DNA from 3 places in the uncultured Rummeliibacillus sp. genome. Region 1 is predicted to be linked to each of the others. Evidence: riboswitches for the same ligand, from Rfam matches in the RefSeq annotation. Region 1 holds a riboswitch; each other region holds the start of a gene.
The links. Region 1 has a riboswitch for lysine ahead of Q0977_RS01805 (aspartate kinase). Riboswitches for the same ligand answer to the same signal wherever they lie in the genome.
Positions count from the first base shown of each region.

Region 1 (10,785 bases):
TGTAGATCTAATGAAGATGTACCTATCTTGGCAATCTTAACATATACCTTTAATTGTTCATCAAAATATACCTGTTTTACATAATCACATTGTATGTCTGCAATCACAATTATGTTATTTATTTTCCTATCTAGCCATTCTTCCATAATTCCTAAATTATTTAGAAACTCAATTCTTGCTTGTTCAAAATATACAATAGGTACTGTATTATTCATATGCCCATACAAATCAGTTTCAGAAAACCTAACTTTAATAGGCGTGAAAAAAGTAAAATCCTTTTGCCACTCTTCTAAATCTTCAATATAACTTTTTATCATTTCAAAAATCCCCCTTGTTGTAAAATGAATGATTATTCATTTTATTATATCAGAACATTTAAATAATTCCACATAACTACTACTTCTGTTTTTCACAACTTATTACAGGATTATTTATTGTACATCTTTTAATGAAGGAATATAGAAACATCCATTGAATAGATATGATTACAAATTTATACACGCTAGGGGGATTTGTTTGGAAATAGAAATAAAACTTTTAAGTGAAAACAAGGAGTTTGTTAAAGCTGTTTCGCAGATGGTCTATGAAGAATTTGTATTACCTTCGAGTAGCAAAATGTCTTTTGATGATGTTGTAGACTTTTTTTCAGATACTTATTCATCGAAATTCCCAATAACATTTATAGCTATATTAGATCATCAATGTGTTGGCACAGTATCAATATTTGAAAATGATTTCAAGAAATGCACACATTTTAAACCTTGGTTAGCTTCCCTTTACGTGGACCCGAACTACAGAGAAAGAAAAATCGGAATGAGCCTTATTGATGCCTTATTAAAACACTTAGTCTCATTAGGTTTTAGAGAGGTTTATCTTAAAACTGAAAATGCTGCTGAATATTATCTAAATCGTGGTTGGGAATTTGTTGAGTCAGTAATAGATGATCGAAATGTGAATTTAGATATTTTTAAACACAATTTAATAAATAAAAAACTCCGTACCAGTAAGTACGGAGTTTCTCGTTATCTATCTTTTTACTAGTCAACCATATGGTCAGAACCAAAGAAGTTCTTGAACATTTGAACAGTTGTAGCACGGTTTAATGCTGCGATAGAAGTTGTCAAAGGAATACCTTTTGGACAAGCTAATACACAGTTTTGTGCGTTACCACAGCCTTCAAGACCACCTGGTGTCATAATAGCGTTTAAACGTACATCTTTAGTCATTGCGCCTGTTGGATGTGCGTTGAATAAACGTACTTGTGAAAGTGGAGCTGGTCCCATAAAGTCTGAATGACTGTTAACATTTGGACATGATTCTAAACATACACCACAAGTCATACATTTAGATAATTCATATGCCCATTCACGTTTACGTTCTGGCATACGAGGACCTTCACCTAAATCGTAAGAACCATCGATTGGAACCCAAGCTTTAACTTGTTTCAAAGAGTCAAACATGCGGCTACGATCGATTTGTAAGTCACGAATTACAGGGAAAGTACTCATAGGTTGTAATTTCAATGGTTGTTCCAATTTATCAACCAATGCTGAACATGATTGACGTGGGCGACCATTAATTACCATTGAACATGCCCCACATACTTCTTCTAAACAGTTCATGTCCCATGCAACAGGAGTAGTTTGTTTTCCTTCAACTGTTACAGGGTTTTCACGAATTCCCATAAGAACAGAGATTACGTTCATATTTGGACGATACGGAACTCTGAATTTTTCCCAATAGGGATTAGAGTTAGCATCATCTTGACGTTGAACTTCAACCTCAACATATTTTTGCGCTTCGTTTCCCATAATTAGTGAGCTCCTTTCGTATAGTCACGTTTACGAGGTTTGATAAGAGATATATCAACGTCTTCGTAGCTAATTTTTGGATCAAATGAAGGTGTAAACTCAGCAATTGTTGTTTTAAGGAATTTTTCATCGTTACGTTCTGGGAATTCAGGTTTATAGTGAGCTCCACGAGATTCATCACGAAGTAAAGCACCTTTAGTAATAACATTTGCTAAAGCAATCATATTTCTTAATTGGCGAGTGAATTGAACACCTTGGTTTGACCATTTAGATGTATCATTAATATTAATGTTGTTCCAACGTTCTTTTAATTCTTGTAATTTTACAAGAGTTTCTTTTAAACCATCGTTGTAACGAACAACAGTAACGTTTTTAGTCATTACTTCACCAAGTTCTTTGTGAAGTAAGTATGCATTTTCAGTACCATCTAAACGTAATACTTCATCCCATTTAGCTTGTTCTTCTTTAACAGCTTTATCGTACATAGATGATGGAAGATCATCAACGTGTTTATCAAGTCCATGAATATAGTTAACAGCATTCGGACCTGCAACGCTACCACCGTAAATAGCTGAAAGTAATGAGTTAGCACCAAGACGGTTACCACCGTGTTGAGAGTAATCACATTCACCTGCAGCGAATAAGCCAGGAATTGAAGTATGTTGATCAAAGTCAACCCATAGACCACCCATAGAGTAGTGAACTGCTGGGAAGATTTTCATTGGAACTTTGTGTGGATCATCACCAACGAATTTTTGGTAGATTTCAATGATACCACCAAGTTTAACGTCAAGTTCATGTGGATCTTTGTGAGAAAGATCTAGATAAACAACGTTTTCGCCGTTAATACCAAGTTTTTGGTTGATACATACGTCGAAGATTTCACGTGTTGCGATATCACGTGGAACTAAGTTACCGTATGCAGGATATTTTTCTTCTAAGAAGTACCAAGGTTTACCGTCTTTATAAGTCCAAATACGGCCACCTTCACCACGAGCTGATTCTGACATTAAACGTAATTTGTCATCACCAGGGATTGCAGTTGGGTGAATTTGAATCATTTCACCATTTGCATATTTTGCACCTTGTTGATAAACGATAGATGCTGCAGAACCAGTATTAATCATTGAGTTAGTTGATTTACCGAAGATGATACCAGGACCACCACTAGCCATGATTACAGCGTCAGCACGGAATGCTTTAATTTCAGAAGATGTAAGGTTTTGAGCTTTAATACCTTTACATACGCCTTCATCATCAAGAATTACACCTAGGAATTCCCAGCCTTCATATTTCTTAACTAATCCTTCAACTTCCCATTTACGAACTTGTTCATCAAGTGCATAAAGAAGTTGTTGACCAGTAGTCGCACCAGCAAATGCTGTACGGTGATGTTGTGTACCACCGAAACGACGGAAATCTAATAAACCTTCTGGGGTACGGTTGAACATAACGCCCATACGGTCAAACATATGAATAATAGATGGTGCTGCATCACACATTGCTTTAACTGGTGGTTGGTTTGCTAAGAAGTCCCCACCATATACAGTATCATCAAAGTGGATCCAAGGAGAGTCCCCTTCACCTTTTGTATTTACGGCACCATTAATTCCGCCTTGCGCACATACAGAGTGTGAGCGTTTTACCGGAACTAATGAGAATAATTCAACTTCTGTGCCCATTTCGGCAGCTTTCATAGTAGCCATTAAGCCAGCTAGTCCACCACCAACGACTATCAATTTACTTTTAGCCATGTTTTTTTCTCACTCCTCGTTCAAATAGTAATCAAGCGCTTACAAGTCTTCACTAGACTATTACAAAAATGCAAGTAGAGCGCCAACGCCGATTACAGATAACACTACAAAGAAAATCATTGTGATGAAAGTTGCAACTCTTTGAGATTTTGGAGATTGTGTAATACCCCAACTTACTAAGAATGACCAAATACCATTAGCTAAATGGAAAGTAGCTGAGATAATACCTAATGCATAGAATACAACCATGATTGGGTTAGATAAAATATCAACCATCATGTTAAAGTCAGCTTCTGTACCAAGTGCTTTTTGGATTCTTGTTTGGAAAATATGCCAAGCAATGAAAATTACTAAGAATACACCAGTAATACGTTGTAATAGGAACATCCAGTTACGGAAAGTACCAAAACGTTTGTTATTTGGTGATGCTGTAAATGCAATAAACACACCATAGAATGCATGGAACATTAAAGGAATGTAAATTACGAACCACTCAAGGAACCATAAAAATGGTAGATTCCCCATAAATTCACTTGCTTTGTTAAATGATGCTTCTCCGTTTGTTGCTGAGAAATTGATTAACAAGTGTTGCGTCAAAAATAGCCCTACTGGAATAATTCCAAGAAGAGAATGCAGACGACGCCAATAAAACTCTCGATCTTTCGACAAGACTGTTACCCCCCTTAGTACTTGGAAACAAGATGTCAATTTTTTGCCACGTTTTTGTAACCGGACATCTATTGACTGCTTGTTTCATAATGGTACAATATTATGACAAGTTTATTGTACTCTCATACCACAATAGCGTCAAGGAATCATGAACTTTTTATATAAGTAGTTCTTGTCTAGATTATTCTTAAATAAGTAGAGATTTCCTACTTGGCATTTGATATTTCTTTTTTAGAAATAATATAGGCAAAAAAATATGAAAGAAGGACCTTCAATGTCTACTCAACAAAAGCATGAAATAACACAATTTGGATATGAATTAATCCGTGATCACGTACTATCTTCTATTTTGGGCAAAAATGAAGAAGATATTCTATATTGGAGCGGAAAAGAATTAGCCCGGAAATTTCCACTCTATGAATTAGAAGAAGCAATCCCTTTCTTCCATGAAGCTGGTTGGGGAGATTTGACTATCGATAAGGTTTCCGCAAGTGAAGCATTTTGTACTTTAACTGGTGATCCAGAGATTCTTAAATTTGACCAACGTTGTTTTCGTCTAGAAGCGGGTTTTTTAGCTCAAAACCAACAAAAATGTAGTGGCTTTTTAACGGAATGCTATGAAGAGAAAAAAGTTAAGCAAGGTCAAGTCAAATTCCATATTAAATGGGACTTAAAAGATAAAATAGAAGAATAATAGATTAATACCACTTAGAAGATTAGCATGTCTTTAAAATCTTATATTACATAATAATCTAAGTATACGTCGGGTATTCAAAAAAATATTACTCTCTCATTGAATATTAGTGAGAGAGTCTTTTTATGCAAAAGGACTCCACTAAAACTATTTTTGTGAAGTCCTTTTAACATATCTATACATTTCTTTTTTATTATTGTGCAACCTTTTCTTTTAATGAAAGACCAAATTCCTCATGTAGTGCATTCGCAGCTTTTAACATATCTTCTTGTGGTACTACAACTGATACTTTTATTTCAGAAGTACTTACCATTTTTACTGGTATACCTTCACGATATAAACGGTCGAACATGGAAGCTGCTACACCTGGATTTGATACCATACCTGATCCTACAATTGAAACTTTTGCTAGTTCGCCTTCGTAATCTATATGATCATATCCAAGGATATCTTTATGTTCAGATAGAACTTGTAATGTATCTTGTAAATTTTCTTTTTTTACTGAAAATGATACAGATGGTTGTGTTCCTTGAATAATCGTTTGAACAATGATATCAACATTGACATGATTTTTTGCTAATGTTGTAAAAATATTAGCTAACGATCCATTATAGGCCTCTTTATAATATACTGTTAAACGAATAATATCCGGTTCAAACGCAACACCACGTACTACTAAATCTTTTTCCACTTCGATTTCCTCCTTCAAGATTGTACCTTCAACATCCTCGTAACTCGAACGAACAGACATAGGAATGTTGTGGTTTTTTGCTACTTCGACAGATCGTGGATGTAAGACACCTGCTCCTAGGTTCGCTAGTTCAAGCATTTCGTCATAAGACAATTCCTTTAACTTTCTAGCACCTTTTACAAATCGTGGATCACTCGTATAAACACCATCAACATCTGTATAAATATCACAACGTTCGGCATTTAACGCTGAAGCAATAGCAACTGCAGTCGTATCTGAACCACCACGTCCAAGCGTAGTAATATTTCCTTCGTCATCTATCCCCTGGAAGCCAGCAACGACAGCCACTTCCCCTGCTTTTAACGCATCATTGACTGCTTTTGGCTTTATGTTCTCGATTCTCGCGTTACTTGGTACATGTTCTGTAACAATACCTGCTTGCCAGCCAGTAAATGATTTTGCCTCGATTCCTAACTTATGTAATGCAATTGATAACAATGAAATCGTCACTTGTTCTCCAGTGGTCAACAATACATCCATTTCCCTCTTTGAAGGTGATTCGGAAATTTCGTGGGCCATATCCACAAGTTGATCCGTTGTTTTACCCATTGCTGATACGACAACGACAATGTCATATCCATTTTTTTTCTCACGCTGAATGCGCTTAGCAACATGCATAATTCTTTCTGTTGTTGCAACGGAAGTTCCGCCAAATTTCACTACTAAAGTACTCATCAAAACGCTCCCCCTACATCAGAATGTGTGGGCGACTTTCACAATGACTTCTAATGAAAAAAGAGCAGCTCTTCACATAAAGTGAATAGGCTGCTCTTAGCATGCACGTTCAAAAGAACATTCATGTGAGATAGCCCTCCAGAATCTATTTTTGACTCTGACAATTCTACATTTCTTCAATGTAGAACCAGCAGCAAGTTGGAATTAGCAAACTTGCAACTTCGGCGGCTTCCCCTTTCACCGACTTTCAAAGAATCTAATCATCCTCCGGTCGGGTACTATTGAAATCCGCGCCTCTATCATCACTAAATCAGTGATTTTTAATTGGTGACACTAAGATACCATATCATTTACTTCCCTTGCAATCGTTTTTCCGAAAAAAAGTCAATTATTGTCTGAGCTAGTTTTTTAGGTACACCAGCTTTTTGCAATTCATCAAAAGTTGCTTTTTTAATCTTATTAATCGATCCAAAATGTTTTAGTAATTGTTGTTTCCTTTTTGGGCCTACTCCTGGAATCTCATCTAAAATAGATGTAATAGCATTTTTTTCATGTAATTGTCTATGGAATGTAATTGCAAATCTATGCACTTCATCTTGGACACGCTGTAATAGATAAAACGCTTCACTAGTTCGTTTTAATGGAATAATCTCAGGCGGATTTCCATAAAGCAATTGAGACGTTTGATGCTTATCATCTTTTGCCAATCCAGCTATTGGTATATCTAGCCCTAGCTCATCTTCCAAAATTTCTCTGGCCACTTCCATCTGACCTTTCCCTCCATCAGTCACCAGTAAGTCTGGAAGTGGTAAACCTTCTTTTAAAACTCTCGAATAACGCCGACGAATAACTTCTCTCATTGCACCATAATCATCATGTGCATTTGCATTTTGGATTTTAAATTTACGGTATTCTTTTTTACTAGGTTTACCATCTATAAAGACAACCATGGCTGAAACAGTATCAGCCCCGAAAATATGCGAGTTATCAAACGCTTCAATTCGTAGTGGAGTAGCAATATTCATCGCATCACCTAGTTGTTCACAAGCACCCACTGTTCTTTGTTCTTGTCTCTCGATTAGTTGGAATTTTTCTGAAATTGCTATTTGAGCATTTTTTGATGCTAGATCAAGCAATTCCTTCTTATTTCCTCTTTGTGGTTGTAACACGTTGATATCTAAGACTTGTTGCAACATATCTCCTTCAATTTCTTTGGGAATAAGAATTTCTTTCGGTTTAATATGTTCCGCCTTTTCATAAAATTGGCCTACAAAAGTTAGAAACTCATCTTCCGGTTCACCATATGAAGGAAATAAAGATACATCTCGTTCAATAAGTTTTCCTTGTCTTACAAAAAATACTTGGACACACATCCATCCCTTATCTACCGCATAGCCAAATACATCTCTATTGGTAAAATCAGTTGTCGTAATTTTTTGTCTTTCCATTACAGACTCGATATGAGCTATTTGATCTCGATATTCTTTTGCACGCTCAAAATCTAGCTGTTCAGAAGCAGCTAACATTTTTTTCTGTAATTCTTCTTTAACCTTTGCGTGGCCACCATTTAAGAAATTCACAATCTCCTGAACCATATCATCGTATACCTTTTTTTCTATATCTTTTATACAAGGGGCTAGGCATTGACCGATATGGTAATACAAGCAAACACGATTAGGAAGGGTTTGGCATTTTCGTAAAGGATATAAGCGATCAAGCAATTTTTTAGTTTCATTTGCTGCATAGACATTTGGATATGGTCCAAAGTATTTGCCTTTGTCTTTTTTAACTTTCCGAACTGTCAATAATCGTGGGTGTTTTTCGTTTGTGATTTTGATATAAGGATATGTTTTATCATCCTTTAACATGATGTTGTATTTTGGATCATGTAATTTTATCAAATTTAGTTCGAGCAAAAAGGCTTCTTTATTTGAGGAAGTTACAATGTATTCGAAATCTTCAATTTCACTAACAAGTCGTTGTGTTTTACCATTATGCGTTCCAGTAAAGTATGAACGTACTCTATTTTTAAGTACTTTTGCCTTTCCCACGTAAATGATAGTACCTTGTCGATCTTTCATTAAATAGCATCCTGGTTGGTCAGGTAAGATAGATAGCTTTTGTTTGATTAAATCATTCATCAAATCACCTCTAAAAAAAACCGGGTACCTAGTAGGAACCCGGTTTCGTTTATAACCAAAAAAACTTACGCGTGTTTTTGGATGAATTCAGCTAATGCTTCTTTTGGTTGGAAACCAACAGTTTTATCAACTTGTTCGCCATCTTTGAACAATAATAGTGTTGGGATTGACATAATACCAAATTGGCTAGCAGTTTCTTGGTTTTGGTCAACATCTACTTTTACAATGTTCACTTTACCAGCTAATTCCTGATCAAGTTCTTCTAGTACTGGAGCGATCATTTTACATGGTCCACACCAAGTTGCCCAGAAGTCTACTAATACTAATCCATTTGCAATATCATTTGAAAATGTTGCGTCTGTTGAATGTACAATTGCCATTTTTATATTTCCTCCTTAATACTATATGTATCGGTAGTGTAGCATAAAAGAAATTATGAGGCGACTGTTCTGCTCACTATTGCACTATTTTAACATAATATTTTGTTTTAATAAAAATTAAAGCTCTGCAAAAGTTCACAGAGCTTTTCGAATCATTATTTTACAGCAACACTTTTGAATTCTTCGATCAACATTGGTACGACTTCAAATAAGTCTCCAACTATCCCGTAATCTGCTACTTTGAAAATATTAGCTTCAGGGTCTTTGTTAATCGCTACGATGATTTTTGAATTAGACATACCTGCTAAATGTTGGATTGCTCCAGAGATTCCGCAAGCAATATATAAATCTGGAGTTACGACTTTTCCAGTTTGACCAATTTGCAATGAATAATCGCAATAATCTGCATCACATGCACCACGTGAAGCACCTACAGCGCCGCCTAAAACTTTTGCTAATTCTTGTAATGGAGCAAAGCCTTCAGCACTTTTAACACCTCGGCCACCAGATACCACTACTTTTGCTTCAGATAAATCTACTCCATCTGTAGTTTTACGTACTACTTCTTTAATAACAGTACGTAAATTTGTAATATCTACTGATATACTAGAAACTTCACCTGAACGAGACTCGTCTTTTTCAAGTGGCGCAATGTTATTTGGACGAATTGTGATAAATACTAAGCCATCCTTTACCTTTACTTTTTCAAATGCTTTACCTGAGTAAATTGGACGGATAAATAAAGCATCATCACCTTCACCCTCAATTGCTGTCACATCTGAGATTAATCCACTTTGTAATTTACTTGCAATCTTCGGTGACAAGTCTTTACCAAGTGCTGTATGACCAAACACAATAGCATCTGGCTTTTCTGCATCTGCTACTGCAACAAATGCTTGGCTAAAGCCATCAGATGTGTATTGTTTTAAATGAGGATGTTCCACAGTCACAATACGATCAGCACCATATTGAATCAGTTCTGCACTTAAAGTTTCTACTGCATCTCCAATTAGAACGCCAACTACTTCACCGCCATCAGCAATTGTTTTTGCAGATGCAATTGCTTCAAACGAAACATTTCTTAAAGTTCCTTCACGTACTTCACTTAAAACTAGTACTTTTTTTGACATACGATTTCCTCCTCAGCAATATTAAATCAGCTTATATAACTTTTGCTTCTGAATGTAGTAATTGAACAAGTTCTTTTACTTGGTCTTGCAATTCACCTTGAAGCACGCGACCAGCTTCTTTTTGAGCTGGTAAGAAGATTTCTACTGTTTCTGTTTTTGCTTCAACGTCATCTTCATCAATGTCTAAATCATCTAATTCTAGTTCTTCTAATGGTTTTTTCTTAGCTTTCATGATTCCAGGTAAAGACGGATAACGAGGTTCGTTTAAACCTTGTTGTGCTGTTACTAATAATGGTAACGAAGATTCAATCACTTCTGAATCACCTTCTACATCTCGCACAAGTTTAACAGTATCACCATCGATATCTAAGTCTGTAATTGTAGTAACATAATTGATATCTAATAATTCAGCAACACGTGGACCTACTTGACCAGATCCACCATCTATTGCAACATTACCAGCTATAATCAGGTCTGCTTCTTTGTCTTTTAAGTATTCGGCTAAAATATATGCTACAGAGAATTGATCTAAATCTTCTACATCTTCTTCTGCATTGATTAGTACTGCTTTATCGGCACCCATTGCTAAGGCTGTGCGAAGTTGTTTTTCAGCGTCTTCTCCGCCAATTGTAACAACTGTCACTTCTCCACCTTGTGCATCACGGATTTGAATGGCTTCCTCAATTGCATATTCATCGTAAGGATTGATGATAAATTCTGCACCGTCTTCTTGAATAACGCCACCGTTTAATACGATTTTCTCTTCAGTGTCAAAAGTTC
Region 1 covers NZ_CAKQBI010000002.1:20,997-31,781, forward strand. Annotated here, with positions in the region: gene Q0977_RS01775 (thioesterase family protein) at 1-317, opposite strand, end outside; gene Q0977_RS01780 (GNAT family N-acetyltransferase) at 517-1,041, shown strand; gene sdhB (succinate dehydrogenase iron-sulfur subunit) at 1,038-1,811, opposite strand; gene sdhA (succinate dehydrogenase flavoprotein subunit) at 1,814-3,565, opposite strand; gene Q0977_RS01795 (succinate dehydrogenase cytochrome b558 subunit) at 3,626-4,234, opposite strand; gene Q0977_RS01800 (DUF2507 domain-containing protein) at 4,509-4,928, shown strand; gene Q0977_RS01805 (aspartate kinase) at 5,122-6,354, opposite strand; lysine riboswitch at 6,478-6,661, opposite strand; gene uvrC (excinuclease ABC subunit UvrC) at 6,705-8,495, opposite strand; gene trxA (thioredoxin) at 8,561-8,875, opposite strand; gene Q0977_RS01820 (electron transfer flavoprotein subunit alpha/FixB family protein) at 9,031-10,005, opposite strand; gene Q0977_RS01825 (electron transfer flavoprotein subunit beta/FixA family protein) at 10,037-10,785, opposite strand, start outside.

Region 2 (10,785 bases), on a different contig from region 1:
TTTTTAATAACATTCTTTCAAATATAATAAATTTCAATCTATTTACACGAACGTTCTAAAAAAATATACTCTCTATTATTCGTCCGTTTGGGTATAATACACTTTTGAAACGCCATTACAAATCAAAAATAATAAATTAAAAAAGCTAATCTATTTAGGACTTTCTCCAGAAATAGATTAGCAATATTTTTATTGAATAGGTCGATCAGTTGAAAAATCTGCTTCCTCTAAACGAACAATTTTAGTTTTATGTTTCCATTTGTATCCAAACCAAAGGATAAAGAAAATTGGCAAGCCAATATAAGATACTAATATTCCATACCAATCAATATGACCACCTGTAAATGCTGTATAATTTTGCCCTAATACAACAATCATACATACTACAAATGCAAAGATTGGACCAAACGGGAAAAATCTCGAACGGTATGGTAGTTCAGATAGATCATGTCCTTGTGCAACAAACGCTTTGCGGAAGCGGTAATGGCTCGCTGCAATACCTAACCATGCGATAAACCCACACATCCCCGATGCATTTAATAACCAAATATACACAGTACCTGTCCCAAATAAAGATGCTAAGAAAGATAAACAAGCAACTAATAATGTAGCAATAAGTGCTGCAACTGGTACACCACGTTTGTTTAACTTTTTGAAAATTCTTGGTGCTTTACCTTCCATCGCTAATTCCCACAATGTACGGGATGATGCATATAATCCTGAGTTACCGGCTGATAAAATAGCAGTTAAAATTACTGCATTCATAATTGAAGCTGCAAAAGCAATACCAGCATTTTCAAATACTAAAGTAAATGGGCTAACAGTGACATCATCGCTATTAGCAAGGCGAGCATCTGTATATGGAATCAATAACCCAATAGCTAATATTGCTAGAATATAGAATAACAAAATACGCCAAAAAATTTGTTTTACTGCCTTTGGAATCGTTTTGTCTGGATTTTTTGTTTCCCCAGCAGTAATACCAAGCAACTCAGTTCCTTGGAATGAGAACCCTGCAGCTAAGAAAATACCAAATGTCGCAAAGAAACCTCCGTGGAATGGTGCATCCCCTTTAAAGAAATTCGTAAAACCAACCGGTGCATTTCCACCTAAAATACCGAAAATCATTAAAAAGCTTACGATTAAGAAAATAATAACCGTTGCAACTTTAATAATCGCAAACCAATATTCACTTTCACCAAAACTATTAACAGATAAATAATTTAAGACAAAAATAATTATTAAAAAGGCTGCACTCCATATAAATGAAGGTGTTTCAGGGAACCAATATTTCATAACAATTGAAACAGCTGAAACTTCTGCTGCAATAGTGATGGCCCAGTTATACCAGTAGTTCCATCCTAGAGCAAACCCTAACGATGGATCAATAAATTTTGAAGCATACGTACTAAATGACCCTGATACAGGCATATACGCTGCCATTTCTCCAAGACTAGTCATTAAGAAAAATACCATTATACCGATTAAACCATAAGCCAAAAGCGCACCACCCGGTCCAGCAGCAGCAACAGAATTTCCGCTCGCCAATAACAATCCTGTCCCAATTGTTCCTCCGAGTGAAATCATAGTAACATGACGACTTTTTAGACCTCTATTTAAGCTCTGTTGTTCACTAGAGCTTGTCTCTTTTATACTCATATTTCTCCTCTTTCCGATTTTCATTGCAAGAAAGGTCGGTTTGAAGCAAATAAAAAATACCATCCAAGGAAATTGAGATGGTATATAAACTCCCCATCAACCTTGATAAAGATAGCTCAACACGCCTTTTTAGACGTGACAGTTCTGCACCTTTCGATAGCAGCCCCAGCATTAGCAATAAAAAGCTTACCAACACTTCGGCAATATTCCCTTTTTTAATCGAGTCTGTAATGCTTTTTCATCTCGTCGATCATACTCATGAATATCGCGACCTCTACCTCATCTATTGGATGAGGCATGCAATATATAATTTTAATACGTGTCTATTATAATACAGGGTAAATTCAATAACAAGACGTAAATATACTGGAATTATAATACAACTAAGACAATAATCATTTAATCTACTATCTCTTAAAGATACTAAAGAGTTTTATTTTTACAAAGTATGTGTAAAACATTGTTATATAAATGGAAGAAAGATAAAAAATCGAGCGACAAAACTTCGCTCGATTTTCAATAACTTTTACTAATTAGTAGGGATTCTTTTGATAAGCGTACCCTGGTAGTTTCTTCGTATTATCATATGGCTTGTGGAAAATATGTGTCGTTGCAGGAGATAAAGGAGGGATCAACCATGTCCAATTACCAGTCACATCTCGATTTTCAGACGTTTCATTAACTTCAAAACGTTTAAATTGTTGTGCAGCCGTATGGTGATCAACAATGCTCACACCATCTTCTTTGAAAGAATAAAGTACCGCTACATTAAGTTCTACTAATGCACGATCACGCCATAAACTAGCATTGGAAGATGTATCTAAATCCATTTTTTCAGCAATTATTGGCAACATATTATAACGATCTTTATCAGCTAAATTACGAGCACCAATTTCCGTACCCATATACCATCCGTTAAACGGAGCTGCTGTATATGTAATGCCTCCGATTTCAAACTTCATACTTGAAATGATCGGTACAGCATACCATTTTAAATGTAAATCAACGAACCATTCGAAATTTGGATGTCGCAATTGCACCTCTTTAACATATCTTTGCGGAATTTCAAACAACTGCGGTTTACGATTTTCAACTTGTATCACTATTGGTAATACATCAAATTGTCCGCCTTTTCCTTGCCATCCTAATTTTATACATTCTTTTGTAAAGTCTATCGAACTAGAATCTCCAATTACTGAACCATCATCTTGTTCATAACCAGCATAGCGAATCAATTGATGATTCCATATTCTTACTTTCTGTGATTCAAAGATAGATATAGTCGGTCTTATTTTTCCGTTATTTGTTGCAAATTCTATATGCTCTAAAAGTTTTTCAAAAATTATTTTTTCATCATTTATCCCACGTTGATCTTTCACTTGAAGTGTTTGCCAAAACAATCGCCCAATGCATTTATTACTATTTCGCCAAGCTATTTTTGCACCATAAGCAAGTTCATCTGTCGTATGAGTGTAAACGCCAAACTTCTTAATATCTTGCTTGATGTATTTTAGACGTCGTTCCAGTTGGTCCGTGGGCAATTTGTTTTCTAAATAATACATCTTGATAAAGTCAATTGCCTCATTTAACATCGGCATTAGTGAACCCCCCATTAAAATACTTCAATTAGCTCTATCATAAATGAATTATTATGAAGAAAAAATATGTAGATTACATACCGATTTAAGAAGACTACATTTACCCTTCTTACAGGTTGTTTGCTTAGTATAGGCAAATAATTAAGAATCATTTCTTTTCTTCTAAATCACTGAATTCAACATTTCCATACCTATTCTCTCCGTATAATAAGTAGATATAAATCATAGTATTTTACGAGAATATTATTTTCAATTATGAACATTTCATAAATTTTAATGATAATAATAATTATTACAATATGCAATTATAATTATATTTTATCTATCAACGAGAAGATTCGATAAAAGTAATTAAATCTTCCTATTCGTTTTTTTTTATTTTAAACACCATTTTTAAACTATCTGTAATACATTCATTAAAAAGTAATCGTTATAGCATCATTGTAAAATCTATTTTAATTTATACATCATATTTTAAAATAAAAATTACTAAAATAGAATAATTATAATTTACTTTCAATTGTTAATCTGTTATAGTTGTTTTCGAAGAGGTAATTCAATTTCTTTAAGGAGGAATTCATTCATGACAAAGGATAACAATAAAAAGTTAACTACTGCCGCTGGGGCTCCTGTTGTAAGTAACACAAACTCTATGACTGCAGGAAAACGTGGTCCTGTACTTTTACAAGATGTTTGGTTGATTGAAAAACTAGCAAACTTCAATCGTGAAGTTATTCCAGAACGCCGTATGCACGCTAAAGGTTCAGGTGCTTTCGGTACATTCACAGTCACTCACGATATTACTAAATATACAAAAGCAAAAATTTTCTCTGAAATAGGTAAGAAAACAGCAATGTTCGCACGATTCTCTACTGTCGCCGGTGAACGTGGTGCTGCAGATGCTGAACGTGATATTCGCGGTTTTGCATTAAAATTCTATACAGAGGAAGGTAACTGGGACTTAGTTGGTAACAATACTCCTGTATTCTTCTTCCGTGATGCAATGCACTTCCCAGACCTAAACCATGCTGTTAAACGTGATCCACGTACCAATATGCGCTCTGCTAATAACAACTGGGATTTCTGGACTAACCTTCCTGAAGCGTTACACCAAATTACTTACGTAATGGGTGACCGTGGTATTCCAACTGATTATCGTCATATGCACGGCTTTGGATCACATACTTACTCAATGATTAACGCAGACAACGAACGTGTTTATGTTAAATTCCATTTTAAAACACAACAAGGTATCAAAAACTTAACCGATGAAGAGGCTGCAGAAGTAATCGCGAAAGACCGTGAATCTTCACAACGCGATCTATATGAAGCTATCGAGCGTGGTGAGTTCCCTAAATGGACAATGTACATCCAAGTAATGACAGATGAACAAGCGAAGAACCATCCTGATAATCCATTTGATTTAACAAAAGTTTGGTATAAAAAAGATTATCCATTAATTCCAGTTGGTGAATTCGAGTTAAACCGTAACCCTGCAAACTACTTTGCTGAAGTTGAACAAGCTGCATTTGCTCCTTCTAACGTAGTTCCTGGTATTAGCTTTTCACCAGATAGAATGCTTCAAGCCCGTCTATTCGCATATGCTGATGCACAACGCTATCGTTTAGGTGTCAATCACACTTTAATTCCGGTTAACGCACCAAAATGCCCCGTGCATAATTTCCATCGTGATGGTTTCATGCGTACAGATGGCAACCTAGGAAGTACACTACACTATGAGCCAAATAGCTATGGTGAATGGCAAGAACAGCCTGCGTACAAAAATCCATCTGAAGAGGCAGGTCCTGCGGATATCTATGATTTCCGTGAAGACGATGATAACTACTTTGAACAACCAGGAAAATTGTTCAACATCATGAGTCCAGATGAACAACAACGTCTATTTGAAAATACTGCTCGTAATATGGAAGGCGTTGAAAACTTTATCAAAGAACGTCACATCATCCACTGCTATAAAGCAGATCCAAAATACGGTGAAGGCGTTGCTAAAGCAATGGGTATTGACATTAACTCTATTGACGTACTTAAAGAAGTTCAATACCACTAAGATTTACTAATTTAAATTGACATTCATATTCCAAAAAAGACTGTAAGCAAAATACAATTTGCTTACAGTCTTTTCATGTAACACTTTTCAATTCTTTTAATTCAAACTTGAAACTACTATGCAAAAGATATTAGTTAACTCTATTGTCTTCTTTTTTCTTTCGTAATTCCTATATAAATGAAGAATGTTACGATAATAATTCCCATAGCTACTAAATACATTCTGCTATACCCTGCATTTGAAGCAACAATTCCAAGAATAAAAGAACCAACTGCCATTCCTAAATCCATCGCATTGAAAAATACAGAGTTTGCGATTCCAACCCGATGTCGCTCGACTGAACTGATAATCTGAGATTGGAACACAGGTGTAACTGAACCATAACCAATCCCAATTAGAATACCCGCAATAATCATTAGAAAACCAGTAAGAGGCAATTGTAAGATGAACATCCCAATAGCAAAGATCAAAATACAAGGAATAACAATAATTTTCGGTCCATACATATCAGAGTATTTACCTGTAAATGGGCGGAAGATTATCATAAAAATTGCATAAACAATAAAAAATGTACTAGCTGCAGCCACTAGGTTCAGTTCTTTCGCATAGATGGCTAAAAATGCCGATACACAAGAATAAGAAGTAGCTAATAAAAATGTTGGGATGGCATATGGAATCGTTTTTCGATCCATAATATCATTCCATGAAAAGCCTCTCTTTTCTATTTTAGTGACTGGCTCAAGTTTTGGAACGTTTATCACTAACGCTAACAAGATATTAATAGCTGCAAAAATAATACACAATATAATAGATAGAGTGTACATATTATGATTTGCTAAATTCAACCCGATTACTGGGCCAAATACCATCGCTACCCCCATAGCAAGTGAGAAATAACTAACACCTTCTCCACGTCTAGATGCAGGGATTAACTCTGCACTAATTGTCCCTTTTACAGTTGTAATAATACCAAATGTTAAACCATGAAAAATTCTCAAAACTAAAATTGCACCTAATGATTTTGTAAACAAATATAAACTCGAAGCGATACAAAATGCTATTGTAGAATAAATTAAAATTTTCTTCTGAGAACCTTTTTCGACCCATTTCCCTGCCAGTGGTCGAATAACAATTGCAGCCGCTAAGAATAATGTAGTTAAAAGTCCCGCCTTATCAGCACCTGCATTCAAATTCTCTACCAAATATAACGGCAAAGAAGCAATTAGCACATAAAACACTAAAAAAATAAAAAAACTTATAATTGTTATGTTTATAAAGTCTTTAGTCCATAATTTTTCTTTTTCCATAAAAGTCCTCCTCAAGAATAGCAATATTCCAATTATACGCTGATTTAGATATGCATAAATAATTGTATTTATCATAGTAGCCATGCATAATTGTAATACCAAACAAACGGAGGACTTGCTATGGAATGGTATCAATTACAATACTTTTTAACGTTAGCCAAAACACAAAACATCACAAAAGCATCTGAACAGTTAAACTTATCTCAATCTGCGCTTAGCAGATCTATTGCTCGATTAGAAAAGGAAATTGGCGCTCCTCTTTTTGAAAGAGAAAGTCGTGGAGTTAAGTTAAACCGTTATGGAAAGCTATTCTCGGAACATGCAAGTAATGCACTCTATGAAATTGAGACCGCCAAAAAGATGATTAATGACTTAGTAGACCCCTTTCACGGAACCATTGAATTAGCGTTTATTCAAACACTAGGATCAAGTTATATTCCAGAACTTATTCGATCATTTCAATTACAATACCCACATATTCAATTCAAACTCTATCAAGATATTACGAGTAAAATTCTTGAACAGGTAGAAACATCAGTTATTAATATTGGTTTCTGCTCCCCAACTACTAAAAAAGAAAGTTTAGAAATGCTCCCTATTATACAAGAAGAACTTTTGCTAATAGTCCCTAAAAATCACAGGTTGAACGGTAGAGAAAATGTTACTTTAGATGAGGTAGCTGATGATCCATTTATCTTTTTCAAAGAAGAAACAGCCTTAAGGGATGTCATTGAACTAATTTTTCAACAAGCAAACTTTCAGCCAAAAGCAGTTTTTGAAGGAATCGATGAAAAAACGATTGTAGATCTTGTTGCTGCTAATTTTGGCGTTGCTTTGGTACCTAGTACTACAACCTTTAACATAGAAAAAGTTACTTCGATTAAGATTAGCCATCCGATTTGCACTCGCACAACGATGATGATTTGGCGCAGCACAGGGTATATTTCACCAGTAGTAAAACAATTCATTAAATTTGTAAAAGCATACGCTAGGTAACTTCATATAGGACATACTTAGTCTACAACTAAAACATTTTAAATAATTTTTTACAATATTTTTCAAAGGGTTGATTTTAATGTTCGCATTCTTCCTTTATAATATAAGAACATACATTCGCATATTGGATGAGGAAGGGGGAAAATGATGGACTTAAAATATAAAGCACAAATTAAGAATCCTATTTTAAAATCTTTCCTAAAGGAAGGGAATCATTACGAATTATTTAGCACTTATATCGAGACACAAAATGAAGAAATTCTTAACATTATAGAAGAACAATTTAAACAGTACTATATTAGAATATTAGTTATTTCCTATTTCTCAAAATCTATTCATTTTGCCGCCCAACATTTTGATAAAAAGGTTAGAAAGAGACAAGTAATGCAGCCATTAATATTAGATTCAACTGAGCGTTATAACTTAATGGATGTGAAAGAGGTATCAAATCATCGAAGGATCTTATCAGACTCAAATATCCTCCTATCTTCAGAAAAACTAGAGGATTATATTGAACAAGAGGAAGTTTATCAAGCTATACATCAACTAACAAAGAAGCAAAGGATTATTCTTTATTTTCTTTTTATAAAGGATATTAGCTACAAAGAGATTGCACAACTCCTCAATATTTCACCACAGGCTGTTTATAAACAAAAAAAACATGCTTTGATGAAAATAAGGAGGTATATAAATGTCTGACATATCTAGTCTAATAAATATGGTTAACAATTCAGGATTTCCTATTGTAATATCTATATACTTGTTACTTCGATTTGAAAAGAAACTTGAATCTTTAAATACAACTATTCAAAATATCCCTACTAAAATAGAAAAAATTTTAAGGTTAAATAAAAAGGACTGATTCGATGAATATTTTACAACTCAATGCATCTGAAGTGATTGAGATTCTTACTCCCAAAATAAAAAAAGAATTATGTCAGACAGATATACAAAATCGAAAGGATTTAGAACAAGAACTAATATTAATGATTATCGAAACTATACAAACTAAACACTTTAAAACCCCTCCAACTTTTTTGGAATTATTAGAAAAGGAGAATTTGATCATTTGTGATAAAAATATTAGGTTGGGATAACTCCTCAAAATAACCAAATTTGTCCCAGTACCCTAGTATGGAAGTAGTCTCACTTTTAATGAAAACATTAAATCCCTGAGGCTTATGTTGAACCCCAGGGATTTAAAAAATTATTTATATTAATCTTGATGTAATGCTTGAATGACATCAATCTTGGTTGCTTTTCGAGCCGGACGCCAACCACTCATAATTGCAACTCCCACACTAATCAACGAAGCAATGACCACAAGCTCCCATGGTATCGTCGAAAATCGAATTGCAGCATCTTCAATACCACTATCAGGCATAACCGCTTCTAGAATTTTAGGTAATGCAAAGTTTGCTAAAAAACTAATAATATATGAAATAATGATTGCGATTGCTGTGCCTAAAATACCTATATAAGCACTTTCCATCACAAACAATCGCTGAATTAACTTTGGCCCTGCACCTATTGCCTTCATCACTCCTATTTCACGTGTACGTTCTGTAACTGCCATTGTCATCGTATTGAAAATACCGATGGAGGCTATTAATACTGCTATTGTTCCTACAAAAATAAGTCCTACTTTTAATGCTAAGAAAAATACATTTAATTGTTCTAATTGTTCAGTAACTGAATAGACAGATAAATCCATTGCTTTTAAAGCTTTTAGTATACCTTTAACAGCCTCTATATCTGTTGCATAAGCATAATAACTTACATAGTAAAAATCCTGTTCTTTCATCTTTTGTTCAGCAATTATATTGTAATCCTTTAGAATTTCGGATTTCATCGTATCGCTTAATTGAATACTTGAATCCATATCCCACTCTTTAGAAGGTTTCTCCCCTATCCCAACAACCTTATATTTTCTTGTCTTCGTATGTTTTTTACTATTTTCCGGTTTGAAGGAAATTGATATTGTTTTTCCTAGTAACGATTGGTAGTAACCTATTTTCGATTTTTCTTGCTCATCTAGTTCCTCTTTAGCATTTTGTTTTTCTTCTTTTGTTACTAAGTTTTGTCCTAGATTATACCCAACGACAATTTCATTTTCTTTGGTTGGATAAGTCCCTTCAGATAATTTAACTTTTGCTTTTCTTTGTTCTTCAAAATTATTAAATTTCACTTCACTAAATCCAGAACGATTTTCAAATTTAACATAAGTAGTAAGAGCCTCATTGAAGTGAGTTGTATCCACAAGTGCCTGAACATTTGGAATAGCTTTAATTGCCTTTTGGTCAATATCTTTTTCATCAGAATTATATACTTCAATTTTCGTCACAGAACTATCTGATAAAATTTCATCCTTTAATGATCCTTGTAACCCAAATGCTATAGAAGCTAGGACAATTAAAAATGCACATCCCATTGTTGTTGCTAATATAGTAGTGAAAATACGCATTCGATTCTTCTTAATATGTTGTCTAACAAAATCTATTTGATCTCTAAACCGCACTAGGGATAGCCTCCTTTAATACACCATCATGCATCAGGAATTTTTGATGTGCAATATTTGCAACCTCTTCATCATGCGTAATAATGATAAATGTAATATCCATCGTATCGTTTAATAGCTTGATTAAACTTAAAATTTCTTGTTCCGTTTCGGAATCTAAATTCCCAGTTGGCTCATCTGCCAAAATGATTGGTGGATTAGTTACAAGCGCTCGAGCTATGGCTACCCGTTGTTGTTGACCTCCGGATAACTCATTTGAGTAGTGATCTGAGACAGCATCTAGTCCGACTTTTTTTATGATTTTTTCTACTGTTTTAAATCGTGCATTTTTGCCCATTCCTTGGATTTTCAATGGCAATTCAATATTTTCAAAAGCAGTTAAACCCGGCATTAGCTGAAAGTTTTGGAAGATAAAACCCATATTTTCAGAGCGGAACTTTGCATAGTCTGATTCTGATAGGTTTGTCGTTTCTTTCCCTTGCATCTCAATTGAGCCTTGCTCAGGCTTAAGAAATCCTGCAACAATATTAAGTAATGTAGATTTGCCAGAGCCACTTTTTCCAACAATTGAAGCTATTTCTCCTTTATTAATTGTAAACGAGATATTCTTTAATACTGGAACCTTTTTCTCACTCCCTT
Region 2 covers NZ_CAKQBI010000035.1:7,360-18,144, forward strand. Annotated here, with positions in the region: gene Q0977_RS15750 (amino acid permease) at 190-1,659, opposite strand; lysine riboswitch at 1,764-1,944, opposite strand; gene Q0977_RS15755 (nitric oxide synthase oxygenase) at 2,193-3,251, opposite strand; gene Q0977_RS15760 (catalase) at 3,841-5,325, shown strand; gene Q0977_RS15765 (MFS transporter) at 5,466-6,632, opposite strand; gene Q0977_RS15770 (LysR family transcriptional regulator) at 6,753-7,628, shown strand; gene Q0977_RS15775 (RNA polymerase sigma factor) at 7,776-8,327, shown strand; gene Q0977_RS15780 (YvrJ family protein) at 8,347-8,490, shown strand; gene Q0977_RS15785 (hypothetical protein) at 8,495-8,725, shown strand; gene Q0977_RS15790 (ABC transporter permease) at 8,845-10,146, opposite strand; gene Q0977_RS15795 (ABC transporter ATP-binding protein) at 10,136-10,785, opposite strand, start outside.
Region 2: linked by a shared signal. The riboswitch ahead of Q0977_RS15750 (amino acid permease) and the one ahead of Q0977_RS01805 (aspartate kinase) in region 1 are both predicted to bind lysine.

Region 3 (10,785 bases), on a different contig from region 1:
GCTATTGTAGAACCTACAAGTTGGCGTTTATAGTCAACTTGTACGAGCATAATCCCTGTTCCAACTAACACGGAAACACTAGATAGAATAAGTAAAACAACTTGTACTGAATCACCATTAAAAAGTGGTGCAAAACGTGTCAGCATGATACTTCCTGCATTTACAATACCTGCATGCATAACAGCTGAAATAGGTGTCGGAGCAACTACTGAGTCTAGCAACCACCGTTGGAAAGGCCATTGTGCTGCAGGAATAAAAATTGATAACAACAGTAAAAGATTAATCGATGTTTTCTCCCAAGTTTTGAATTGTTCGAGGCTTTCTTGACTTAGTATTTGTGACAAATGCCAATGCCCCGTAACTTGCTCAATCCATACAATTGCGATTAATAAGATCAACCAACTGATGGCAAAATATCTACTCGAAATCTTAGAAGCATGCCGAGCAACTTTCCATTCCTTCCTCATGCCGATTAGCAATACTAATCCAAGAAGTGTAACACCCCATCCAAGCATAAGTAATCGCAAATCATCACTTAACCATGCGAGAGAATCTGCAATTGTCATGACTGTTAATAATGCAAAATACTTTCGATAAGCCCGATTTCCAAATAAATAATGCACCGAATAACGTTGAACGATTAACCCAATGGTTAAAACAAATGTTGACCATAGCCATGATAAAGAATCAAAATGCCAAGGCCCTATTATCACGCTCTCATTATTAAAAACTAATGCCAATAAAGCAATAATTGGTGGTAATGCAATAATACCTATATGAACGCGTATATAACTTACAGGAATTCTTGGTACTAACAAGATTAATGCACTAACTACGGAAACAGCTAACAATATAAAAAATATTGTTATCCATGGAATCATCTCAAAAAAATTCAACATCCAACATCCTCCCCTTGAATGGATGAAAGGCAAATAAAATTCGCCAGTTATTCCTATTTTTAAAGAATAAAATATTTGATAAAACAAAAACCGATAATCTCTAAATTCAACGGATTACACCATTGAATTTTGGAAATTATCGGTTTACTTTTAACTAGCCCAAAAGGGTTTTTAATAGCCTACCTAATATTTATTAAGCTTCCTATTATTCTGGAAACTTTAAAATCTATTGTCGTATTGTTAGTATATAGATTAACTTTTTCAAATAGCCATATCAGATATAACTCTTTGCTAAAGCTCTATATATTTGAAGAAAACATCTTGTAAATGACTTCTTGAAAAAATGATACTATTAATGAAAGATTCTGTCAAGTTAAAGTATAAGACAGTTAGATGAAATACTTTTTGTTATACTACAGAAATGAGCTCATACATTTTTTCATATTTCCACACTATATTTATGTATGAAAATGATAATTATTATCAATACTATTTATAACAAAAGGGCATGTCTGAAAAAACCTTTTGAGACACGCCCTTTGCTATGAATGTTTGAAAGTAGGGCTGTCCTGTGGATTTCACTTAGACACCCAAGATATACTAAAATTACTTTCTTGGTTTAAATGTTTTACAATCTGTCTCCTCAGTAGTAGAGGCCTGTCCCCCTCTATTGCTGACTACATAAATTTCATGTGCAGTGCATTGATTTCCTTTTTGCCAAAAAGTACAGTTACTTACTTCACAAAGAACATCTTTTGCCATCGTACAACACCTCCTTCAAAGACTAGTATTGACAGGAATCACTATGATGATACTATATGCAATTGACGAAATTTCTCAATCTTCTTTCCTTCCATAAAAAAAACACAAAAAGACCTTTTGAGTCTTTTTGTGCTTTAAATACTTTTTCATTTCAAGTTATACTACTGCAACCCTCTTAATATTTCAAAGGAAAAAAGCTTAAACAAATATTATCCCATGCCTGGAATCCAACCAGGTCTATTTAACATTTTCCACATTGGATCTGGTATAACAAGTTCTTTCTGTTTTGTTTGATCCATTTCAGTTGAAATATTGTGATCACCAGCTTCGGCTTTTTTGACCCAATCTGGTTCGATCAAAAGTTCTCGCCCAAGTGCAAGTAAATCGATTCCTGATTCACTTGCCTTTTCAGCATCTTCCAACGAATAAATAGAGCCAACTCCTATAAATGGAGTACGTCCATTAATCGTTTCCAACAAAATTTCAACACGTGATTTATTTTTATCTCCACTAAAGCGATGAGGTTTTGTAAAGAATTCTGTTTGTGAAACATGTAAATACGTTAATCCCTTATCTGCTAATGCATCAACTAGTTTCACAGTTTGGTCCATCGTGATTCCCGTTTCTTCTTCCTCTTCTGGTGAGAATCTGTAACCAACGATAAACGGTTTTGTCGTGTATTTTTCAACAACACGTTTTACTTCATCCACAATCTCTAATGGGAATCGCATACGGTTTTCGATAGAACCACCATATTCATCTGTCCGACGATTGGTATAACCTGAGAAAAATTGTTGAAGTAAATACGTATTTGCTCCATGAATTTCAACTCCATCATACCCAGCTTCAATTGCGCGCCGAGTAGTTTCTCCATACGCATTAATAATTTCTTTAATCTCTTCTATTGTTAAGGGACGTGGTGTCACATTGCCAGGAAAGGCAACGTCACTCGCACTTACAAGTTCGCCATTCGGTACTTCTTCTGGAATAGCACGTCTACCACCATGATAAATTTGTAATACTGCCTTTGCTCCACCTTCATGAATAGCATCAGCCACGCGTTTTAAACTTGGTATAAATTGATCAGCATATCCTGCAAACTGGCCAGGGAAACCTTTTCCATTTTCTGCAACATATGTACAAGCAGTCACTACCATGCCAACACCATTCGAACGTCGTGCATAGTATGCCACTTCGTCATCCGATACTGTACCATCGGCATTACTAGAATAATTGGTCATTGGTGCCATAACAATACGATTTCTTAAAGAGATACCATTTGGAAATGTATAGTTTTCAAACAAATTCATCAATTATCAGCTCCTCAATATAATATCTATAGGGATTCTTCAACCCTTTTATCCTTTCACCTTAAAGGCAATTGTTTACTTATATAATTTCAACATGGATAATATTTACTTATATCGTATCCATATAGATTTTATGTGTCAAAGAATTGGATTGGTTGTATCTTTTATAATCCAATCAGCTGCACTAAGTAAGTCTGGAAATACGGCATCAGCAAGAGAGTCACTTTCCCCAAGGAATATCCCTTTAGTTCCAGCTTTTTTTCCTGCCATTATATCTGTATCAGTGTCACCGACCATATAGGATTTGGTCAAATCCACATCATATTTGTAAGCAAGATCTTCAATCAGCTTGCTGTTTGGTTTTCGACAAGCGCAACCTTCTTTTGGCTTATGAGGACAATATACAACTTCGTCTATGATTGCGCCTTTCTTCTTTAACTCCTTTATCATATAATCATGAATCTGGATCAGTTGCTTTTCTTTCATAAATCCCAATCCTACTCCACCTTGGTTCGTTACGACAAATATGTAGTCAAAATAACCATTCAAATTTTTTATAGCCTCCGGAACACCTGGTAGAAAATATAAATCCTTTGGTTTATTCACAAATTTTACTCTCTTCGTTAAAACTTCATTGATCACTCCATCTCTATCGAGAAATACTGCTTTTTTCATCTACATCACACCCTTAATATTCTCTGGAGCTTAGTATTACCAGTAATATTGTTTTTAATAAATATGTGTCGTTATTGTTATGGAATGCTTTTAGGACCCAAATCATATAAAGTTCTGCTGTATTCACTCAACTAGTAGAATTTGTTAAAATATACTTAAATCAAGTCTCTGAAGGAAGATATGGATGGATCAATTACAAACACCGTTATTTGATGCTTTAGAAAAATTTAATAAGCTTACTAAAGTTTCCTATCATGTTCCGGGCCATAAAAACGGACAAGTCTTTTTAAAAAGAGGAAGCGAATTATATAATTCTGTGCTTTCAGTAGATGCGACAGAGTTGACAGGATTAGACGATTTGCATGCTCCTGAGGGGCCTATATTTGAGGCTGAGGCGCTCCTTGCAGATTTATATCATGCGAAAAAAAGTTACTTTCTCGTCAACGGATCGACCGTTGGAAATCTTGCGATGATTTTAGCAACTTGCACTGATGGAGATACGGTTATTGTCCAACGAAACTGCCATAAGTCCATTCTCCATGGACTTATGCTAGCAAATGTGAAACCTGTCTTTATTACCCCTAGCTATGAGGAAAAATGGGGAATTGCTAGTGGAATTGATGCCAAAGTAGTAAGGGATGCCTTAACATTGTATCCCGAAACCAAGGCAATAATTTTGACTTATCCCAATTATTACGGGTTTGCTGGGGATTTATCCGAAATTGTCACATTGGCCCATGAAAGAGATATACCTTTATTAGTTGATGAAGCACACGGTGCACATTTCATACTAGGAGATTCTTTTCCTAATAGTGCACTGACTTTTGGGGCAGATTTAGTTGTTCAGTCTGCTCATAAAACTTTACCTGCCATGACAATGGGTTCTTATTTGCATGCCAATAGTTCATTGATAGATGTACAAAAAGTTGAATTCTATTTGCAAATGTTGCAATCGAGTAGCCCCTCTTATCCAATCATGGGATCACTTGATTTGGCACGGGCCTATTTAGCTTCCTATACGAAAATAGATCAACAATTATTAATGAAAAAGATTGCTTTATTTAAGGAAAGCCTAGCTACTATTCAGGAAATTGAACTATTAGCACCATCAGCACAATTTAATGCAGATCCTTTGAAAGTGACGATTCAGTCAAAAAAAGGCATCTCCGGATTTGAACTACAATCCTTACTTGAAGAAAAAGGAATCTATACAGAATTAGCAGATGCTCGAAATGTCTTATTTGTTTTGCCTTTGTTAAAAAAAGACGCAGATTACCCTTTTCGCCAAACTGTTGACTTAATCGAAAATGCAGTAAAAGGACAAGTTGGAAGTAATATAGAATTTCCGATTGATAAAAATTCAAATAAAATTACAGCACTATCTATGTCATATGCCAAGATGAAGCAGACTATAACAAAACAAGTGTCCTTTTATGAAGCCATTGGCAAGATTTCAAGTGAAATGGTCATACCCTATCCTCCTGGTATTCCACTAATTATGGCTGGTGAGCTTATCACTGAAGACAAAATAAATTCTTTAATGAATTTATTAGCACTTCATGGCCACTTTCATGGTGGAACGTTTTTAAAAGAGGGCAAACTGATTGTATATCATGAAAGCTAAAAAACTCCTTTGCAGCATTTGAACTGCAAGGAGTTTTTCATTTAATCATAGACCTAACCTATTTTAAGTTACCAGGTACTGATTTCATAATTCGTCCAGATTTCACTTTACTTACTGGAGAAGTTGCAGGGCGTAGAACGCGCATCCCCTTCACCTCCTTTCTATAAAGAGGACAATTTTTCTGGTTAATCATAAATTTAAAATCTACTTCTTAAAAATCTTATTGAATTGTTTGTAGACTATTTTTCCAAACAAGATTTAATACCTTTTTAATATTTTTCTTCTCTGAAGGACAAGGTCTTTCGCCAGATACTACACGATACCACGGGCAGTGATTACCTTGACACGCTGGGCGATAGAAGCACGATTGACATACAGAGTCCGTTTCTTCTCCAGACATTACCCAAGATGCGATCTTATCATAATCAAGATCCATCGTACCATCTGCATGAAGATGCCCAACTTTGTTGACTTCTTCATCTAAAACGGTAGTACATTTGTATAATTGACCATTTGAACCAATGACCATAGCATTCGGCTTCGCTGCATAACAAACGGAAGCTGTTGGCATAAGTGAGCCCGTAATCATATTACTCATGCTAAGTCCTTCACCCATAGCTGTTTCAGTGAATTCCCAGATTTTCTTATTAGCAGTAATATGAGTGCATGTAGGGATTTCATCATTATGTTCCCCTCCCCATCTACCAACTGGACGGAAGAATAGCCCAAACCGTTTATCATCTGCGAAATATTCTTTTAAAAATTGAATGAGATCGCCAGTTTCTTGTAGATTATCTTCATCGAAGTTGACACGAATGGTCATATCAAATTGTCCATCTACTTCTCTTATTGTTTTTAGGTTTTCAATAATCCTTTCAAATGTACCTTGACCGCCAGCCATATGACGACGACGATCATGAACTGCTTGAACACCATCAATTGTCACCATGTATTGGCGTACTTCCCAAGAAAGTAACTTTTCAAACACGTCTTTTGTTAAAAAGAAACCATTTGTAACGATATCAGCCGAATAATCAATTTTATATTCTTTTGCTTCAGCCATGAACGTATTTGATAATTCTTCTATAATCCCTAATTCGAGGAGCGGTTCACCACCGAACCAGCTAATATGTAAATTATTTAATGTATTTGCTCGTTCCTTTACTAGAGCTTTTACGCCGTTTTTCGTTTCATCTGTCATTTTTCCACGTGCAAATGTTTCATAACAATACGTACAACGGAAGTTACATTGTTCTGTTGTCATCAGAATAAGGTGCAACATATCAGTACGGTGCATCGATTGGTGCAAATATTCAGCTCTTCTTTTTTCATCTACGTTTTCTGGAACGATAAATCCATTTTCGAATAAAGCATTCTTCACATCACTATCTAAAGAATCTGTACCAGACCTTTTTAAGGACTCCATAACCTCTGCTTTTTCTTTATCTGTAAAATCAACAATAGCACCCGTATAGCTATTGTATAAAATGACACCACCATCATCTGTTTTAGACAATGCATTAAACTTTGATGGTACATATCTGTTGTTATTCTCCAAAATTCACAACCCCCTTGTTCAATCATTTTTATTCTTTTTCTAACACTTCTATTCCCAAGATGTACTATTATTTTTTCTTTAAAAATAGCAAGATATTAGAAGTATAAAAATGAACAGTTAATGTAAAAACTACTTCATCATTAAAATTAGGAGCAGTTAATAATATCTTACCATAAAACTAGATATCAGCAATTCCAAATTGTTTTAAATGTTAGTAATGCTTCATTTATTAGAAAGATTCAAACGATTCAAGCTAAAACTTTGCAAAATTCAGAAGCAAGATATTATTAATAAGGCCAATCTTATTTTATGATTCCCCTTGAAAAGTCCTTTCTCTTATGACTGCCCCAAATCTCTTTTAATTCAAAAATTTGGTGTAAAAAATAGTAAGGTACCATCTCTCCATCTTCAACCATTTGCATTAGTTCCTGCTGTTCTACCCATTTAACAGCCTGTACTTCTTCTTCCTGTAATTGTAGTTCTTCAATGTTTACATCTTGGGTAATCATATAATAATCATCAAATCCATTAGGGAAATTTATCGTAAATCGTGGTCTTTCATTTGATAGGTTAATAACTAGTCCTAATTCTTCCTTTACTTCCCTTTCTGCCGCATTTTGACTAGTATCTCCCGCTACTGCAGAACCAGCAGCTGATAAATCCCACATATTTGGCCACCCTTTTTTCCAAGGCTGTCTTTGCTGAATCAATAACTGATTTTCGCTATTAAAAATACAGACATGGACTACCAGATGATAGTCTCCTTCATCCATTTGATCCCCTCTTCTATGTAATCTTCCGGTTAGTCTACGATCTTGATCATAAACATCCCATAATTCATCTTCATTTTCATCTCTTGTCATAGTGCATCCTCCTTTAGAAATTAAATTCCTTATGCAAAAAATTTTATTAACCAAACAATACTATAAATTAGGATACTAACTAAAATAAATCCTGCCATAAAATATGAAAAACTTTTTAGCAAACATTTACCTACTTCGTAAATAGTTGTTGCTAATTCATCAACTATTCTTCTCATCCCCATATCCCTCCCTAGCTAAGTATATCGTAAGGTCTTATATATTTTATAATTACCTGTTATAACACAACTAATATTTATGACATTGCAATCCTGTAAAAAAAGTGGTATCATTCCATTAAATTAAATATTCACTTATTTCAATATTTTCTTTGAAGTAAGGATAGAGGAGCAAAAACCATTAGTACACAATTGGAGGATAATGAGATCCGTTGATGATTGTGAAAAGGGGGATTTGCCGAAGTGGAGAGAACCTCATTTTTCTCGAAGCTGGTTCTGTTGTTGAATAAATACAGAACTGTCATGTAGTTATCTATATGGAGGGCTATCATACGCACAGAAATGAAACTGTTTCTACTGCAACAACGTAGCCTCGTTGTTGCTTTTTTGCGTTAACTTACTAATTGCCCTTCTCCCTCTAGTTTATTTATATAAAATAATGAAGGATGTGGAGAAGTATGAATTTTGGACAAATTTTAACGGCTATGGTGACACCATTTGATCAGAAAGGTGAAATCGATTTTCCTGCTGCAGAAAACTTGATAAATCATTTAATCGCAAATGGCACAGATGGGATTGTAGTGGCTGGAACAACAGGTGAATCTCCTACACTATCTACAGAGGAAAAAGTAGAATTATTTAAATTTGTTGTGAGAATAGTGGACGGAAGAGTTCCTGTTGTAGCGGGTACAGGATCTAATAATACAAGTGCTTCAATTGAATTGACAAAACAAGCTGAAAATGCTGGTGTCGATGCAATTATGCTAGTCGTTCCTTACTATAACAAACCTTCTCAAGAAGGATTATATCAACACTTTAAAGCCATCGCTGAAGAAACAACACTGCCAATCATTTTATATAATATTCCTGGCCGCAGCGTGATTAATATGGCAGTCGATACAACTGTACGCCTAGCTCAAATTCCTAATATCGTTGCGATTAAAGATGCTAGTGGTAACTTAGATGCAATGGCTGAAACCATTAGCCGAACACCCGAAGATTTTGCAGTATATTCTGGTGATGACAGTTTAACATTACCTGCACTATCAATTGGTGCCACAGGTGTCATTTCCGTTGCATCACACATTATTGGCAACGAAATGCAAGCAATGATTTCAAAATTCAAAAATGGCAATACAACAGAAGCTGCTCAAGATCATCGTAAGCTTCTACCAATTTTCAAAGGATTATTTGCCGCTCCAAACCCATCACCGGTGAAAGCAGCATTGAATATTAAAGGAGTCCCAGTTGGTGGCGTTCGCTTACCTATTATTCCTTTAAATGACGAAGAGACAAGCGCTTTACAAGAAGTATTGAAAGTAGTGGATGAAAAAGAAGAAATAACATTATAAGTAAATCTTCATTTACTATTATTATTTATATTCAACATTAAAGCTCACGCGTATCAAATAAGATAAGCGTGAGTTTTTTATTTGGAGTTTCAAAGTTCGAAAGCATCGATGAAACTTATTCTCTTGTATTTACATTCCTTTTATCGCTTGCCACTTACCACCTTCAGACATCTGTCACACTTTTCAAATTGACGAATATACTGATGATGGAAGCCTAAGAAAAGGATTGATAAAAATGCAAAATAACTATAATTGGTATCCATGTACACATTGCTATTCACAAACCCAGGGTTATTATAATTGGTATCCATCACCTCATGGGTATCAACCTGTTGCTATGCCCTACCCACAAACTTCTACGCCTCAACTAGTAAGTACACCTATGAATAATAATGAGTCAATGTTGTTGAGAGATTATGGAAAGAATCCTTTCGCTATCAATATAGCAAGCGCTACTAAACTAAACAATACGTATCGTACTGCCCTTTGGACAGGTAAACATTTACAACTAACACTTATGAGTATTGAGGTTGGTGATGATATAGGATTGGAAATCCATCCTCATATTGACCAATTTGTAAGAATCGAAGATGGGCAAGGTGTTATTGTAATGGGCGATAGTAAAGATCAACTAACTTTCCGTAGAGAAGTTCATGGTGATGATGCTTTTATCATACCTGCAGGAAAATGGCATAACCTCATTAACACAGGCAACAAACCTATTAAACTATATTCAATCTATGCTCCTGTTCAACATCCGTATGGCACAGTTCAACAAACTAAAGATATTGCGAAAGCTCAAGAGAAGCATTAAAAGGCAGTTGGAAGAGTTAAACATCTTCCAACTGTTTTTTGTCGTATTCATTTTTCGATAAATCTATCCTTCAGCCTACGAATAGTGACATGCACAAAGTATTTCACTACAATGAACATATAGAGATTGCAGGAGGCATATGTAATGCATTCATTAATAGATATTGGTTTAAATTTAACAGAAAAAAGTTTCGCAAAGGATTCAAACGAAGTAGTAGACCGTGCAATTCAAAGCGGGGTTGGACAGATGATCCTAACAGGTTCAAGCGTTAGCGGAAGTGAAAAGAGTCTTACAATAGCAAAACAATATCCCAACATTCTCTTTTCTACTGCAGGAATTCACCCACATGAAGCTAGTGAATTTACACAAGATTCGATTCTAAGCTTAAAGCAATTAGCCCAACATCCTGAAGTGGTAGCAATCGGTGAATGCGGACTAGATTTTAATCGGATGTATTCATCGCAACAAATCCAAGAGAAATGTTTTGAAGCCCAATTAGAATTAGCAAGAGAGTTGGACATGCCACTTTTTTTACACGTTCGCGATGCACACGAACGGTTCGTGGAAATCATGGAAAACCATTCAGATCTTATCAATAAAGCAGTAGTCCATTGTTTTACTGGAAATACAACTGAAGTCAAAAAATATGTATCGATGGGATTCCATATTGGAGTAACAGGCTGGATATGTGATGAAAGACGTGGACAAGATTTACAAGAAGCAGTGAAATATATTCCCCTCGATCGTTTGAT
Region 3 covers NZ_CAKQBI010000009.1:79,391-90,175, forward strand. Annotated here, with positions in the region: gene Q0977_RS08110 (NADH dehydrogenase subunit 5) at 1-899, opposite strand, end outside; gene Q0977_RS08115 (DUF1540 domain-containing protein) at 1,506-1,661, opposite strand; gene Q0977_RS08120 (NADH-dependent flavin oxidoreductase) at 1,871-2,971, opposite strand; gene Q0977_RS08125 (HAD-IIIA family hydrolase) at 3,110-3,646, opposite strand; gene Q0977_RS08130 (aminotransferase class I/II-fold pyridoxal phosphate-dependent enzyme) at 3,831-5,270, shown strand; gene Q0977_RS08135 (hypothetical protein) at 5,329-5,463, opposite strand; gene Q0977_RS08140 (radical SAM/SPASM domain-containing protein) at 5,491-6,828, opposite strand; gene Q0977_RS08145 (NUDIX domain-containing protein) at 7,131-7,691, opposite strand; gene Q0977_RS08150 (hypothetical protein) at 7,721-7,867, opposite strand; lysine riboswitch at 8,024-8,203, shown strand; gene dapA (4-hydroxy-tetrahydrodipicolinate synthase) at 8,326-9,219, shown strand; gene Q0977_RS08160 (cupin domain-containing protein) at 9,455-10,033, shown strand; gene Q0977_RS08165 (TatD family hydrolase) at 10,178-10,785, shown strand, end outside.
Region 3: linked by a shared signal. The riboswitch ahead of dapA (4-hydroxy-tetrahydrodipicolinate synthase) and the one ahead of Q0977_RS01805 (aspartate kinase) in region 1 are both predicted to bind lysine.